DNA from 3 places in the Rhodococcus artemisiae genome. Region 1 is predicted to be linked to each of the others. Evidence: riboswitches for the same ligand, from Rfam matches in the RefSeq annotation. Region 1 holds a riboswitch; each other region holds the start of a gene.
What was found. A riboswitch is a leader RNA that binds a small molecule or an ion and turns the genes downstream of it on or off. The one in region 1 is predicted to bind cobalamin.
Positions count from the first base shown of each region.

Region 2: linked by a shared signal. The riboswitch ahead of Q7514_RS19060 (ABC transporter substrate-binding protein) and the one ahead of Q7514_RS25975 (ABC transporter substrate-binding protein) in region 1 are both predicted to bind cobalamin.
Region 3: linked by a shared signal. The riboswitch ahead of Q7514_RS00675 (ABC transporter substrate-binding protein) and the one ahead of Q7514_RS25975 (ABC transporter substrate-binding protein) in region 1 are both predicted to bind cobalamin.

Region 1 is NZ_JAUTXY010000015.1:126,995-131,587, forward strand. It holds gene Q7514_RS25965 (ABC transporter substrate-binding protein) at 1-975, shown strand, start outside; gene Q7514_RS25970 (TerD family protein) at 1,052-1,630, opposite strand; cobalamin riboswitch at 1,701-1,832, shown strand; gene Q7514_RS25975 (ABC transporter substrate-binding protein) at 1,869-3,071, shown strand; gene Q7514_RS25980 (FecCD family ABC transporter permease) at 3,068-4,168, shown strand; gene Q7514_RS25985 (ABC transporter ATP-binding protein) at 4,165-4,593, shown strand, end outside.
Region 2 is NZ_JAUTXY010000009.1:81,183-85,775, forward strand. It holds gene Q7514_RS19050 (ABC transporter ATP-binding protein) at 1-536, opposite strand, end outside; gene Q7514_RS19055 (FecCD family ABC transporter permease) at 544-1,581, opposite strand; gene Q7514_RS19060 (ABC transporter substrate-binding protein) at 1,578-2,606, opposite strand; cobalamin riboswitch at 2,634-2,758, opposite strand; gene Q7514_RS19065 (cystathionine gamma-synthase) at 2,871-4,022, opposite strand; gene Q7514_RS19070 (cystathionine beta-synthase) at 4,035-4,593, opposite strand, start outside.
Region 3 is NZ_JAUTXY010000001.1:130,437-135,029, reverse strand. It holds gene Q7514_RS00685 (hypothetical protein) at 1-340, opposite strand, end outside; gene Q7514_RS00680 (class I SAM-dependent methyltransferase) at 585-1,352, opposite strand; gene Q7514_RS00675 (ABC transporter substrate-binding protein) at 1,349-2,185, opposite strand; cobalamin riboswitch at 2,420-2,549, opposite strand; gene Q7514_RS00670 (GTP-binding protein) at 2,668-3,633, opposite strand; gene ykgO (type B 50S ribosomal protein L36) at 3,705-3,827, shown strand; gene Q7514_RS00660 (MFS transporter) at 4,174-4,593, opposite strand, start outside.

The DNA.
Region 1 (4,593 bases):
GACGACGCACCTGTCGGTGCCGGACCATTCGAACTCACGCGATGGATGCGGCAGGGCGCCATCGAACTCGAACGCAACCCCGATTACTGGGATGCGCCGAAACCCTACCTCGACGCGATCACGATCCGCTCGGTGGCGGACACCAACCAGCGGGTGAACGCAATCACCACCGGCGACGCCGACCTGTCCACAGAAACGAATCCGTCGAGCGTCATCAGGGCCCAGAACGCGGGAGCACAGGTGTCCACCGTGTCCGCCGGCGGAGGGCAGTACCTGGGAATGAACCTGCGGCGCGCCCCGTTCGACGACGAACGAGCGCGCCGGGCAGTAGCGCTGGCCGTGGACCGCGACATGATCAATTCCATCGTGTTCAACGGTGACGGCGAGGTGCCACAAACCCTGTTCCCGGAAGACTCACCGTTCTATTCGGATATCGCGCTACCGCAGCAGGACCAGGCGGCCGCCCAGACCTTGTTCGACGAACTTGCAGCCGACGGGAAGCCCGTCGAGTTCACCTTCACCACTTACACCGGTGTCGACAACCAGGCCACTGCGGAAGCCCTGCAGGCACAGCTCAACGCCTACGACAATGTCGAGGTCGGCGTCGAGGTGGTGGACTTCCCCACGGGCGCCGCGAGAGCCGGTGCTCACGACTTCGACATGATGGTCTCGTCGGCGATCACCCAGGACCCGGATTACGCGCTCTGGACGGCGTTCCACTCCGAGTCGACCGGCAACTTCATGGGGGTCTCCGACCCCCGCCTCGACGACGCGCTGGACGCCGGCAGAACAGCAGAGACCATCGACGAACGCAAGCAGGCCTACGACGTCGTCCAGACGCGGATTGCCGAACTCGACCCGGGCGTCTGGTATGTCCGATCGTCACCGTCCGTGATGGTGGGCGAGAAGGTCCACGGTCTGCGTCTCTACACGCTGGGCTCCCCGCTGCCCGAGGAGCTGTGGATCGAGAACTGAGCCCGACCGAAACGAGGTGTGGGGTGCCGGCAGTCGCCGGGCACCCCACACGCCTCGTCGGCGGACCGCTACCGGGTCAGCCGATGTTCACGCCGTAGTCCCGAGCGATCCCCGCGAGCCCGGATGCGTAGCCTTGGCCGATTGCGCGGAACTTCCACTCGGCGCCGTGCCGGTACAGCTCACCGAAGACCATCGCGGTCTCGGTCGAGGCATCCTCGGTCAGGTCGTAGCGGGCGAGTTCGCGGTCGTTGGAACGGTCGACGACGCGGATGAATGCGTTACGCACCTGTCCGAACGACTGGCCACGCGCGTCGGCGTCGTGGATCGACACCGGGAACACCACCGACTGCACATCGGCAGGAAGTGCAACGAGATCGACGTTGATCGACTCGTCGTCGCCGTCACCCTCACCCGTGAGGTTGTCGCCGGTGTGCTCGACCGCACCGTCGGGAGAACGCAGGTTGTTGTAGAACACGAAGTGCTGGTCGGAGAGGACCTTGCCGGCCGCGCTCGCAAGGAGTGCGCTGGCGTCGAGATCGAAGTCGTTTCCCGTCGTGGCCCGGACGTCCCAGCCCAGTCCGATCGTCACCGCCGTGAGATTCGGCGCCTCCTTCGAAAGCGAGACGTTTCCACCCTTGGCCAAGCTGACACCCATACCGGTCCTTTCGATCGTTGTGGTCCCTCCACGATAACCATGAAGAACCCGGTCCGTATTGCCGTCTTGGTCCGTGTTAGGTTCCCGACGTCGTATGCGACGACACATGAGGAAGCCGGTGCGATTCCGGCGCGGTCCCGCCACTGTGACCGGGGAGCAACTCTCCCGGGAGCCAGATACTCACGTCGCCGCACTCACCTGGACGGGGCGGACCTCCCCGAGAAAGGGCGTCTTCGCCATGCGCGCTCGCGCCGTTCCACTCAGATTTCTCAGCGCTGCGGCAGTCGCGGGTCTGGCCCTCGTCGGCTGCTCGACCGCCACCACCGACACCGACACCGACACCGCCGCCCCCGACGGATGTATCACCGATTTCGATCCGAGCGTCGACTACTTCCCCGACAAGTCCGAGGTCGTCGACGCAGAGAATTTCTCGATCACCTACGAGAACAGTTACCAGGTGCTCACTGTCGACGAGCCGTACTCGGGCGCCGAACCGGAGTCGTATGTGCTGGTCAAGTGTGGTGCACCGGCACCGGACCTGTCGGACGATCTGGCCGACGCCCAGCAGATCTCGGTGCCGGTCGACAGCCTGTATTCGGGTTCGACGACACACTTGCCGCTCGTCACCGAACTCGGCGTGCTCGACGTACTCACCGGCGTGTCCAACGGATCCTATGTAAGTGACACCTCGGTCGTCGATCGGATCGCGTCCGGTGACGTCGCCGAATACGCGGCCGGCGGCACTATCGACACCGAGGCCGTCGTCGTCGCCGCACCCGACGTCGTGATGACCGGTGGCACCGACGACCCCGCATACGCGCAGCTGCGTGAAGCCGGGATCGGTGTGGTCGCGAACGCCGAGTGGCTCGAAGCGTCGCCGCTGGGTCGCGCCGAGTGGATCAAGGTGATGGCGGCACTGACCGGCACTGAGGTCCGCACAGCCGAGGTCTACGACGGAATCCGCCGCGACTACCTGGAGGTCGCCGACAAGGCCGCGGGAGCGGAACCCTCACCGGTGCTGCTCGGCGGGATGTCGCAGGGAACGTGGTACATGTCGTCGGGCGGCAGCTACATGGGCCGCCTGTTCAGCGATGCGGGAGCCACGTGGCCGTGGCAGGACGTCACCGGTACCGGGTCACTGCCCCTCGACTTCGAGGCCGTGGTCGCGGAGTCCTCCGACGCACCTACCTGGCTTGTCGTCAACAGCTGGACCTCGATCGGCGACGCCCTGGCCGACGACGAACGCTACGGTGACCTCGCGGCGGTCGGCACCGGTCAGGTGTGGAACGCGAACAAGGCGCTCGGACCGGGCGGCGGTAACGACTTCTACGAACGTGGGGTGCTGCGACCCGATCTGGTCCTGTCCGACCTGGTCGCGGTCCTGCATCCCGAGCTGCTGCCCGATCACGAGTTCACGTTCTATCAGCAACTGCCGGCATGACCACCGTGCTCGACGCGGCACCGGCAGTCACTGAGACCTCCGTTCCCCCGGTCCGTGCCCGGCGCGTGGCGGTGGCGTTCGCCGCACTGATCGCGGCGCTCGTGGTCGCCACCGTCGTATCGGTGACGGTGGGATCGGTCACGGTGCCACTCGACGAGACTCTCCGGGTCCTGCTCGGGCAGGACGCGCAGAATCCCCGCTGGGACATGGTGATCCGAGACCTCCGGCTACCTCGCACGCTCACCGCGATCGCGGTGGGTGCGGCACTCGGCATCGCCGGCCTGCAGATGCAGACCCTGTTCCGCAACGCGCTCGCCGACCCGTACATCCTCGGCGCGAGCTCCGGCGCGAGTCTCGGTGTCGCGCTCGTCGTCGTGGCAGGTGGCGGAGGAGCCAGTGGATTCACAGCGAATCTCGCCGGGCTCGGCCGCACCGGAGTCGTCATCGCTGCCGCGCTCGGCGCGGCGGCCGTGCTGATGCTGATCGTGGTGCTGTCGAGGTGGGTACGTTCGGCGGTGACGCTGCTGCTCATCGGCGTGATGCTCGGGTCGGCGACCACGGCCGTCGTCTCCGTGCTCCTCGTCTACGCCGACCCGCAGCGCGCTCAGCAGTTCCTCGTGTGGGGCCTGGGCAGTTTCACTGCGACCACGTGGTCGGACCTGAAGTTGCTGGTGCCCGTCGTGGTCGGCGGCATAGCCGTGGCGCTCCTGACGGTACGGGCCCTCAACGCGCTGCTCCTCGGTGAAGGTTATGCCCGGTCGATGGGAATCGATATCCGCGTCGTCCGGCTGACCACGGTGGTATCGGCCGCACTGCTCGCGGGCGTCACCACAGCCTTCTGTGGACCCATCGGATTCCTCGGGCTCATCGTTCCGCACCTGTCGCGCATGGCATTCGGAACCTCCGACCATCGAGTGCTGCTGCCCGGAGTCGCACTGTTCGGTGCGGTGGTGGCGCTGGTATGCGGCGTGGTGAGCCAGATGCCTGGCACCGACACGGTGTTCCCGCTCAATGCGGTGACCGCGCTCGTCGGCGCGCCGGTCGTCATCGTCGTCCTCGTCCGCAGCCGGCGTGGGGCACTGGGGGCGGCCCTGTGAACAGCGACGACCCTGCGAACAGCGACGGTGTTGTGAACGGTGTGGAGCTGCGCGATGTCACAATCGGCTACACACGCCGCCGCGCGCTACGGAAGAGAGGCATCACCGAGATCGCGACCGGTCTCGACGCCGTCGCTCGCCCCGGTGAGCTCACCGCCCTGGTCGGTCCCAACGGTGCAGGGAAGTCGACATTGATCCGCACCCTGTGTGGCCTGCAACCGGCGCTGCGCGGACAGGTTCTCATCGACGGCGACGACGTGTCGTCTGTTCGACCGGCAGACCTCGCGACCCGGATCTCCGTCGTCCTCACCGAACGCATCGATCCCGGCCTGCTGACGGTGCGCGAACTCGTCGCACTCGGACGCACCCCGCACCTCTCGGCCGGCGCACGACTCTCACCGGAGGACAATGCCGCGGTGGACTGG
Region 2 (4,593 bases), on a different contig from region 1:
ACTCGCATCAAGGCAAGCCGGTGGCGCAGATCGAGATGGTTGGTCGGTTCGTCGAACAACAGCACGGACGGCTCCCCTGCGAGGGCCTGCGCGACCAGGACACGTTGCCGCTCCCCACCCGACAGCCGAGCAAAATCCCGGTCGGCGTGGTCACTCATGTCGACAGCGTCGAGCGCTGCGATCACAAGCATCGCGTCGGTCTCGTTGTCTGCGTCGAACATTCCCTTGTGCGCCGCGCGGCCGAGAAGGACGACATCTGCGACCGTGAGCGGGAAGTCGGACGGAGTGGTCTGCGCGACGACCCCTGTTGTGCGACCGACGAATCGCACCGGACTCCGCCACACATCGCGCCCACCGAGGTGGACTGAGCCCGACGCGGGACGAAGAGCGCGATACGCGGTACGCAGCAGCGTCGATTTTCCGCTGCCGTTCGGACCCACCAGGGCAACGACCTCACCCGGAGCGACGTCGAAACTCACGTCGTCGACCAACACTCGCCCACCCGCGCGTACGGTGATGTTCTCGAATCTCAGCATCGATTCCTCACCGCCGTGATGTGCGGCGCAACAGCCAGACGAAGTACGGTCCGCCCACGAGTGCCGTGATGATGCCTACAGGAAGCTCCCGCGGAATCATCACGGTCCGGGCCACCAGGTCGGCACCGATCGCGAACGCGGCTCCGACCACGAGAGCGACGGGCAGCATCCGCCGGTGATCCGAACCGACCAGCATGCGCGCGATGTGCGGAATCATCAGGCCCACGAACCCGACCACTCCGCTCACCGCGACCAGGATCCCGGTCAGCAGCGTCGACAGCACGATCAACCCGAATCTCATTCGCCCGACATCGACGCCGAGCGCGGTCGCGCTCTCGTCTCCGGTGAGCAGCACATTGAGGCTTCGGCTGAGCGGCATCAGGGCGAGGCAAGCGAGAGCCACCCCGACGACGGGAAGGGCCAACGTGTCCCAGCGGGCAGCACCGAACCCACCGAGTGTCCACTGTAGGACCTGCCCGGCAAGACTCTGATCGGGCGAGGTCAGCACCATCAGCGATGTCAGTGCGCTCAGCACGGAGGATACGGCGACACCGGCAAGGACCAGACGGACGGGATCGAGCGGTCCGCGTCCCCGCGCCACCAGGAGCACGATCACCATCGCAGCGAGCGCCCCGAGAAACGCCGCGATCGGAAGCAGCACGGCCCGGCCGCCCAATCCGAATCTCAGGACCGCCACGGCTCCGACAGCCGCACCCGCCGACACACCGAGAATGCCGGGTCCTGCCAGCGGGTTACGGACGACCGCCTGGATCGTGGCACCGACGAGCGCGAGACCTGCGCCGACGCAGCCTGCAAGCAGAACTCGGGGCAGGCGGGTATCGGCGATGATCAGATCCTGGGATCTGGTCCAATCGGGGGAGATCACGGAGGGACCGAAGATCCGATGCCCGATGATGCGCCACGCCGTCGTCGCATCCACTCCGACCGACCCCGCCAGTACACCTACGGTGGCCGCAACGAGCAGGACGACGAGCGACACGGCGAGCACTACCCGGAAGCGGGCGCGCTGAGCCTGCCCGATCACCCGAACGAGGCAGGGTGGAACTGGCGTGCGAGATGTTCGACGCCGTCGATGGAATACGGGCCCGGCTGGAGTTGCGACAGCGTGATCGTCGGGAATGCCTCGTTGCGGATCGCTGTGGTGGCCGAAATCGCCGGTACCGCCATCAGGTCCGCGATCTTCGTCGTCACCGACGGTGACTGGTACTGCGGTGTGGTGCCTTCTTCACGTACCAGGATCACGTCGGGATTCCGTTCCGCGACCTGCTCCCACGACACGCTCATCCATCGCTCGGGGACGTCTCCGAAGATGTTGACGCCGCCCGCGGCTTCTATCAACGCGGTGGCCATGCTGTTCGCACCCGTCGTCGACGCCGTGTCGGTGCCGGACGCGTACAGGAACACTGTCACCGGTTCCTCATCGCCCACCCGCGACCGCACGTCGTCGAGTCGGGCACGGAGTTCGGCAACCGAGTCTTCCGCACGATCGGGGACGCGGAATATCTCTCCGATGGTGGTGATCTCGGCGAAGATATCGTCGATTTCCACCGGACCCGTGGCGCAGCCTTCAGGGTTCAGGTGGGTGTCGATGCCGACATCGCCGAGTTGTTCGCGGGTATGACCCGTCTTCTCGCTGAAACCGTCGGGGTAACCCGAATAGACGAAATCCGGGTCTGCGTCGATGAGCTGTTCCATGGTGGGCTGCTCGGACGAGAGGATCGGCACCTGCCCGTAGGCGTCGGTGTACTCCGGTGCGATCTCGCGTCCCCGCATGTACGCGGTGCCGACCATGCGGTCTTCGAGTCCCAGCTCGAGCATGGTCTCGGTGGCATTGGAGGTCAGCGTGACCGCGTGTTCCGGCGCCGCGGTGTACTCGGTGGTGATTCCGCAGTTGTCGAGATCGACGTACAGCTCCCCCGCTTCTTGCGCGCTGCCGGTGTCGTCGACCGCCTGACCGCACGCGGACACCACGAGAACGACTCCCGCAGTCATTGTGGAGGCCATCAGCCGGCGCATGCGGGCGCGCCGGTACCCCAGAGATGTGTGCACGTCGTTCCTTTCCGAGGTCACGCGCCTCGAAATCAGGAACGGACAGCTGGGCGCTCTGGCTTTCGGCAGAATGTGCTCTGCTGATCACAGTGGCGGGACCGCGCCGGGTTCACACCGGCTTCCCCCGTAACGCTGTCCGTTTCGGCTTGGTACCTCGGCAGCCTAACTCACCTGGCACCGACCGGATCCGGTCGGTGCGGCTCCACTCATGCGCGTGGCTCCCGGAGTTCTTCCGGGAGCCACGGCTGTATTCGACGGGTGGGACTACCCCAGTGCCTGCTCGATGTCGGCGAGGAGGTCGGCGGCATCCTCGATGCCGACGGACAGCCGCACGAGATCGTCCGGCACCTCGAGGGCCGAGCCCGCCGTCGACGCGTGGGTCATGGCGCCGGGGTGCTCGATGAGCGACTCGACGCCACCGAGCGACTCGGCAAGAGTGAAGATCTCCGTGCGCTTGCAGAAGTCGAGCGCAGCCTGGCGCCCGCCGGCGAGGCGCACCGAGATCATGCCGCCGAACCGGCGCATCTGCTTCGCGGCGGCCTCGTGGCCCGGGTGCGAGTCGAGACCGGGGTACAGGACCTGGGTGACGGCCTTGTGCCCGGAGAGCGCATCGACGATCTTCTCGGCGTTGTCGCTGTGCCGTTCCATGCGCACCGCGAGGGTCTTGATGCCTCGCAGGGTGAGAAAGGCGTCGAACGGCCCCGGGACCGCGCCTGCACCGTTCTGCAGGAATGCGAACGCGGTGTCGAGTTCTTCCTCGTCGGTCACCAGTGCGCCACCGACGACGTCGGAGTGTCCGCCGATGTATTTGGTGGTCGAGTGCAGCACGACATCCGCGCCGAGCGACAGCGGCTGCTGCAGGTACGGCGACGCGAACGTGTTGTCGACGACGAGCTTCGCGTCACCGGTATGCGCGATGTCGGCGAGTGCAGCGATATCGCCGATGTTGAGCAGCGGGTTGGTGGGGGTCTCGATCCATACGAGCTTGGTGTTCGGGCGCAGGGCCGCGCGCACCTCGTCGAGGTCGTTGACCGCGGCGGGCGTGTACTCGATGCCCCACTGCGTGAAGACCTTGTCGATGAGCCGGAACGTACCGCCGTAGGCGTCGTTGGGGATCACGAGGTGGTCGCCGGGCCTCAGCGCCGACCGCAGCAGGCAGTCGGTGGCGGCCATACCCGAACCGAACGCGCGCCCGAAGGTGCCGCCTTCGAGCGCCGCGAGGTTCGCTTCGAGGGGACGGCGGGTGGGGTTGCCCGTGCGCGCGTACTCGAAGCCGTTGCGCATCTCACCGACGCCGTCCTGGGCGAACGTCGACGACGCGTAGATCGGCACGTTGACCGCGCCGGTCTGCGGGTCGGGCTCGAAGCCTGCATGGATTGCGCGGGTAGCGAAGCCGTGCTGTGTGTTGTCTGTCATCTGAAATCTGTCCTATCGGCCTTCGGAGATGAAACCAAGCAGATCGTGGCGGGTGATGACGCCGACGGGCTTGCCGTCGTCGATCACCATGAGCGCGTCGGTGTCGCCGAACGCCTTCGTCGCGGAGGAGATCGATTCGCCGACACCGATGTTGGGCAGCGGCGGGCTCATGTGCTTCTCGACGGAGTCAGCGAGGTTGGCGCGTCCTTCGAAGACGGCGCTGAGCAGCTCGCGTTCGCTGACCGAACCGGCGACCTCACCGGCGGTGACAGGCGGCTCGGCACCGACCACAGGCATCTGCGAGACGCCGTATTCGCGAAGGATCTCGATCGCGTCGCGCACGGTTTCCGACGGGTGGGTGTGCACGAGTGCCGGCAGGTCGCCGGTCTTGCCGCGCAGCACGTCGCCGACGATGGAGTCGTCGGGCTTGCCGTCGAGCGGGGCGCGCAGGAAGCCGTAGGACGCCATCCACTTGTCGTTGAAGATCTTCGACAGGTACCCGCGACCACCGTCGGGCAGCAGGACCACGACGACGGCGTCGGGGCCTTCACGCTCGGCGACCTCGAGAGCC
Region 3 (4,593 bases), on a different contig from region 1:
GCAGGGAGGCGACGGTGTGAGAGGTAGCGCGGTCGTGGGGATTCCAAGAATTCAGCAGGTCGACGATGTGCCGGCTGCAGGTGGCGTCACTCGAAAAGGGGAGGCCGAGTGCGTCGAACCCGTCGGGTTCGGTGTAGTCGGCTCGACTCCACCGGGAACCGTCGAAGCCGTAGACGAAGCCGATCCACTCACCGGTTCGACGCTGGCGTTCGATGTAGCGGGCCGCAGCATGTCTCCACCACGGCGGAACACCAGCGAACAGATCTGTTTCGCTGCGGTCGAAATAGTCGGCCGCGGCATCGAAGTAGGCTTCGGAGTATTCGTGGTCGTAACCGATCAAGACAGCTTCCGACCTGCTGTGCCAACGTAGATCTGCCCAGTTCCCGCCACCGTCGTCGAAATGCCAAGTCGCTCCACGCGCATAGCATCCTTCGGCCCATCGGCTTCCTCGAGCGGCCGATACGGCTGCGTAAGAAGCCCAGCGAGGACGCATCTCCTCCGGGGAGGGAATCGCGAGAGTATGCACGAGTCGTGATGGTACCGCCGCCGTCGTCGCCCCGGCCGAGCAGTCCGAGCGCGTCACGTCATCGGTGTGGTCGGACGACTCCGTAGACGACGTAATCGTCGAACAGTTGCCAGACGGTCCCCGACTCGGCGAACCCGGCCTGTCTCAACGCGGCAAGCTGGAATTGCACCGTGGTCGGGGGAGTGCCGTCCCGATTTGCGAATCGGCGCGTTCGTTCGTCATGCAGGTACCCGATGCGGGGGTGTGACCGCAGCAGGTCCCACCATTGATCCCACTCGTCCGCGCCCGCAGCGAAACCGAGGCGCTGGGTCGACCGATCGTGCTGTGCCGACCACTCCGTGATGTGCTGATCGATGCCGTCGAAGCGGAAGTGGTCACCGTTGAGAAACAGGCCACCCGGTCCGAGCATCGATTTGATCTGGGCGTACAGGCTCACCACCTGCTCGGGCTGCAGCCAGTGCAACGCGGTGGTCGAGACAAACGCCCGAGGTGAGGTATCGAGCTGTTCGGCCACCCGATTCGACCACTGTGGATCGGTGAGGTCGGCGTCGACGTAACGCACGCGATGTCCGTAGTCGTCGAGGTACTCGCGGGCGAGTTCGAGCAGCATCGGATCGTAGTCGACCGCGACGACACGCGATTGTGGGAACCGGTCCAAGATCCGCGCGGTCAACGAGCCCGGACCACAGGCGAGGTCGACTGCGGTGAACTCGCCTCCTGTCGCGAGCTCGAGCGTGTCGAGAATCGCCGTGAACCGCCCCTCCCGGTCGGCGATATAGGCGGCCTGCTGGCTGTCCCAGCGCTCGACCAATTCATCGGGTGTCATTGCGCCACACCCAGTTCGCGAAGGTCTGTGGCGAGCTGCTCGATTCCTCCGATGTTGCGGATCGACGGGTCCATGGTGGTGCCTTCGAGGATGATGTAGCGCTTGTTCTGCACCGCGGTCAGACGACTGGCCACCGGATCCGCTTCGAGGAACCTGATCTTCTCCTCGGCGCTGTCGCCGTCACTGCCACGGGTGAGGTCGGCCAAGACGAGGACGGTGGGGTCACGATCCAGGATGCTCTCCCATCCCACCTCGGGCCACAATTGTCGACTGTCGCCGAACGCGTTCTGCGCCCCGACCTCGCGCGTCATGATTCCCGGAGCACCGCAGCAGCCGGCAATGTACGGACTGGCAGTTCCCGCATACCACCATGCGAGTGTCACCTCGGAGGCGTCGATACTTCCAGCAGCCGTCGTTGCCCGGCCACGCAGATCGCCGACCAGGTCATCGCCGCGTTCGCGGACATCGAACAGCGTGGATACGTCCACGATCTCGGAGTACAGATCGTCGAGAGTGAGCTCGGAATCCTGCACGGCGTCCTGCCCGGTGCATTCGCTCGGAGACTGATACGTCGAGATTCCCATTTCAGTGAACCGGTCGCGATCCGCGATTCCCTCATCGGTGAATGTGTAGTCGAAAGTGGTGTAGACGAAATCCGGCTCACGATCCAGCACCGATTCGAACGAGGGGAATTCCGTGTCGAACGCGTACACCTCGGAGGCCGCAGGTTCGAGCTCCGGCAGAAGCCGGTCGTCACCGAGTGCGACCCCGGATAGCCGATCTGCCAGCCCGAGACTGAGCAGCAACTCGACGGCGGGCTGGTTGACGGCCACTGCCCGCTCGATGGGACCGCTGGGTGAAACCGTGATCCCGCAGTTGATCACACCGCGAGCGTCTACGGTATCGTCCGGGTCGTCGCTATCGGTAGAAGTGCCACACCCGGCCGCGCCCAACACCATCACGGTCGCCGCGGCGACCACAGACTTCCGAATTCTTCGGTGCATTACCCATCGAGCTTCCCGTAGCCACTGCACGCGAGCGGACCACACGTCATTACCGGGCACGGCGAGCCGCCACCGGTCCAGCAGGGTATCGGGCTCGGGGTTGTTCGCCCCTCACCGTTGCGCGTCAGCTCCGGATTCCCACCGGATTCCACCTGACCCCATTGTCGGGGCTACCTGGCGTGACGAATCTAGCAAAGAAGGCCATACATCCCAATTGGACCCGTCTGCCGGTCCGATTCGTTCACCGACAGCGAATTCTCCGACGGCGGCTCCACGGGCTTCCGACGCCGCATGTCGCCCGGTACGAGTGTTCACCATCTGGGCAGGGGGTCGGGGATCTGGGTCCAGTTGTCGGGCCCGAGGAGGAATTCGTCGTCGTCGAGTGTGCACTCGTCCAACATCGTGATCGTGCGGGGGATGTCGAGATCGATGCCGAAGAACGCGATGTCCTGACCGAACGTCAGCGGTTCGGGGGAGTGGTCTTCGGTGCGGAGCCGGCCGAGTCCGATCTCTGTTCCACAGTGGTCCCACAGGATCGTCGTGTGTGGCCGGGATGCCAGCCGGCAGAAACCGGCCGAGCGGATCACCCGGCCGCCGGAATCGCAGTCGAACCCGCCACCGAGAATCGCGGCGAGTCGGTCGGGGTGGAATGGCCGGAAGTTCTGATACCGGAACGCCTGCACGCGGTCGTGCGCGACCCGCGGGGAAAATGCGTCGCCCAGCAGGTGGATCCAGCCGGGCCGGTTCAACGTCACCGCTGCGATATCGGTGGGGTGGCCAAGTGGGCCGAGTGGCGCTTGCGGACCGAGAAGGACAAGTGTGGCTGTGGGATTGAGGTGTCCGAGCAGAGCCACGAGTGGATGCAGGTCGGTGGGCTCCATCGAGCCCCATCCGGTCAGCACGAGCGTCGACGCGTGTTCGATGTGTGCCGCCAGCGTCACGGGTGACTCGGGTGCGCCGAGATGTGGCCGTCCGAGCAGGGTTCGGGCGGTGCTGTCGGCGTCGAGGGTGGTGATGACAGATGCCAGATCGGCTCGCATTTCCGAGTGGCGTCGCGCGGACTCGAATTCGGAGACGATGCGCTGCGCGTCGGTGTCGGGGCTGCACCGGACGAGGAGGTCGGGCGTGGCGGAGTTCGGCAGCGCCGGGCCCGCGGACAGGAGTGCGCTGCAGTCGATCATTCGGTTCGTGGCTGTACCGAGGGCTCGCTGGAATGCGTCGGTGGCGGCGTGCTGGGTGAAGAACAGGTGGACCTTCACGGGTTCGGTGGTGTTCATGGTTTCCGTCCTGTGCTGTGCACGTGTGAGATGCGTTAGTATAACGATAACCGTTGTCATTAGGAGGGTGTATGAAGGTCCGTTCGTCGCTGAAGTCGTTGAAGAACCAGCCGGGATCGCAGGTTGTCCGCCGCCGCGGGCGGGTCTACGTGATCAACAAGCAGAACCCGCGCTTCAAGGCGCGGCAGGGATAGCGGGCACAGTCGAATGCAGGTAAGTACGCCCACAAACCCGCCATGCATCGGTCCGGTGAGCCTGCCCGGCGGCAAGCAGAAAGGCCCCCACGCTTCGTCGGCGGTGTAAGCCGCTGCAGATCCTGCCATCGGAAACGGCTCATCAAGGGTTGCCTGCCGGGACACGGAACACAACCGGATTCCATTGCGCTGCTGCGGAGTGCGTTTCCGTTCTCATGCTCCGTCCGCGTTGGAGCGACCTCGTCATCGTCCTTGAACTGGGTTGGGTTCTTCGTCGCATCGACCAGTCGGACTTTTTCGTACGCTGAGCCCATTGTCGCCAGGGGCTTCCGTGCTCCCGGTTGAATCAGGTCCCGTTGGCTTGTTGTTCCACGCCGACTTCCCGCGGTGAGCCCGCGCTTCCGCACATTTCCCGGATCCACAGTAGGACACCACATGCGGGAAAGAATCCACCGAGTACGCACACCGCCCGCCACCCGCCGGTGAAGTAGGCGACGGTGGACAACACGCTCCCGAGTGACCCGGCAAGAAAGTAACAGGTCATGTACGCGGTGTTCAGGCGGCTTCGTGCGTCCGGGCGCAACGGGTAGATCAAGCTCTGGTTACTGATGTGGGTTCCCTGGATCCCGAGATCGAGCAGGGCGACACCGACGGCCAGTGCGATGACATGGTGTTCTCCGACGCCGAGCAGGAAGAAACTCGTAGCAGTGACGGCGACGAACACTCCGGTTTGTTGGCGGGAGTATCCGCGGTCAGCCAGAGATCC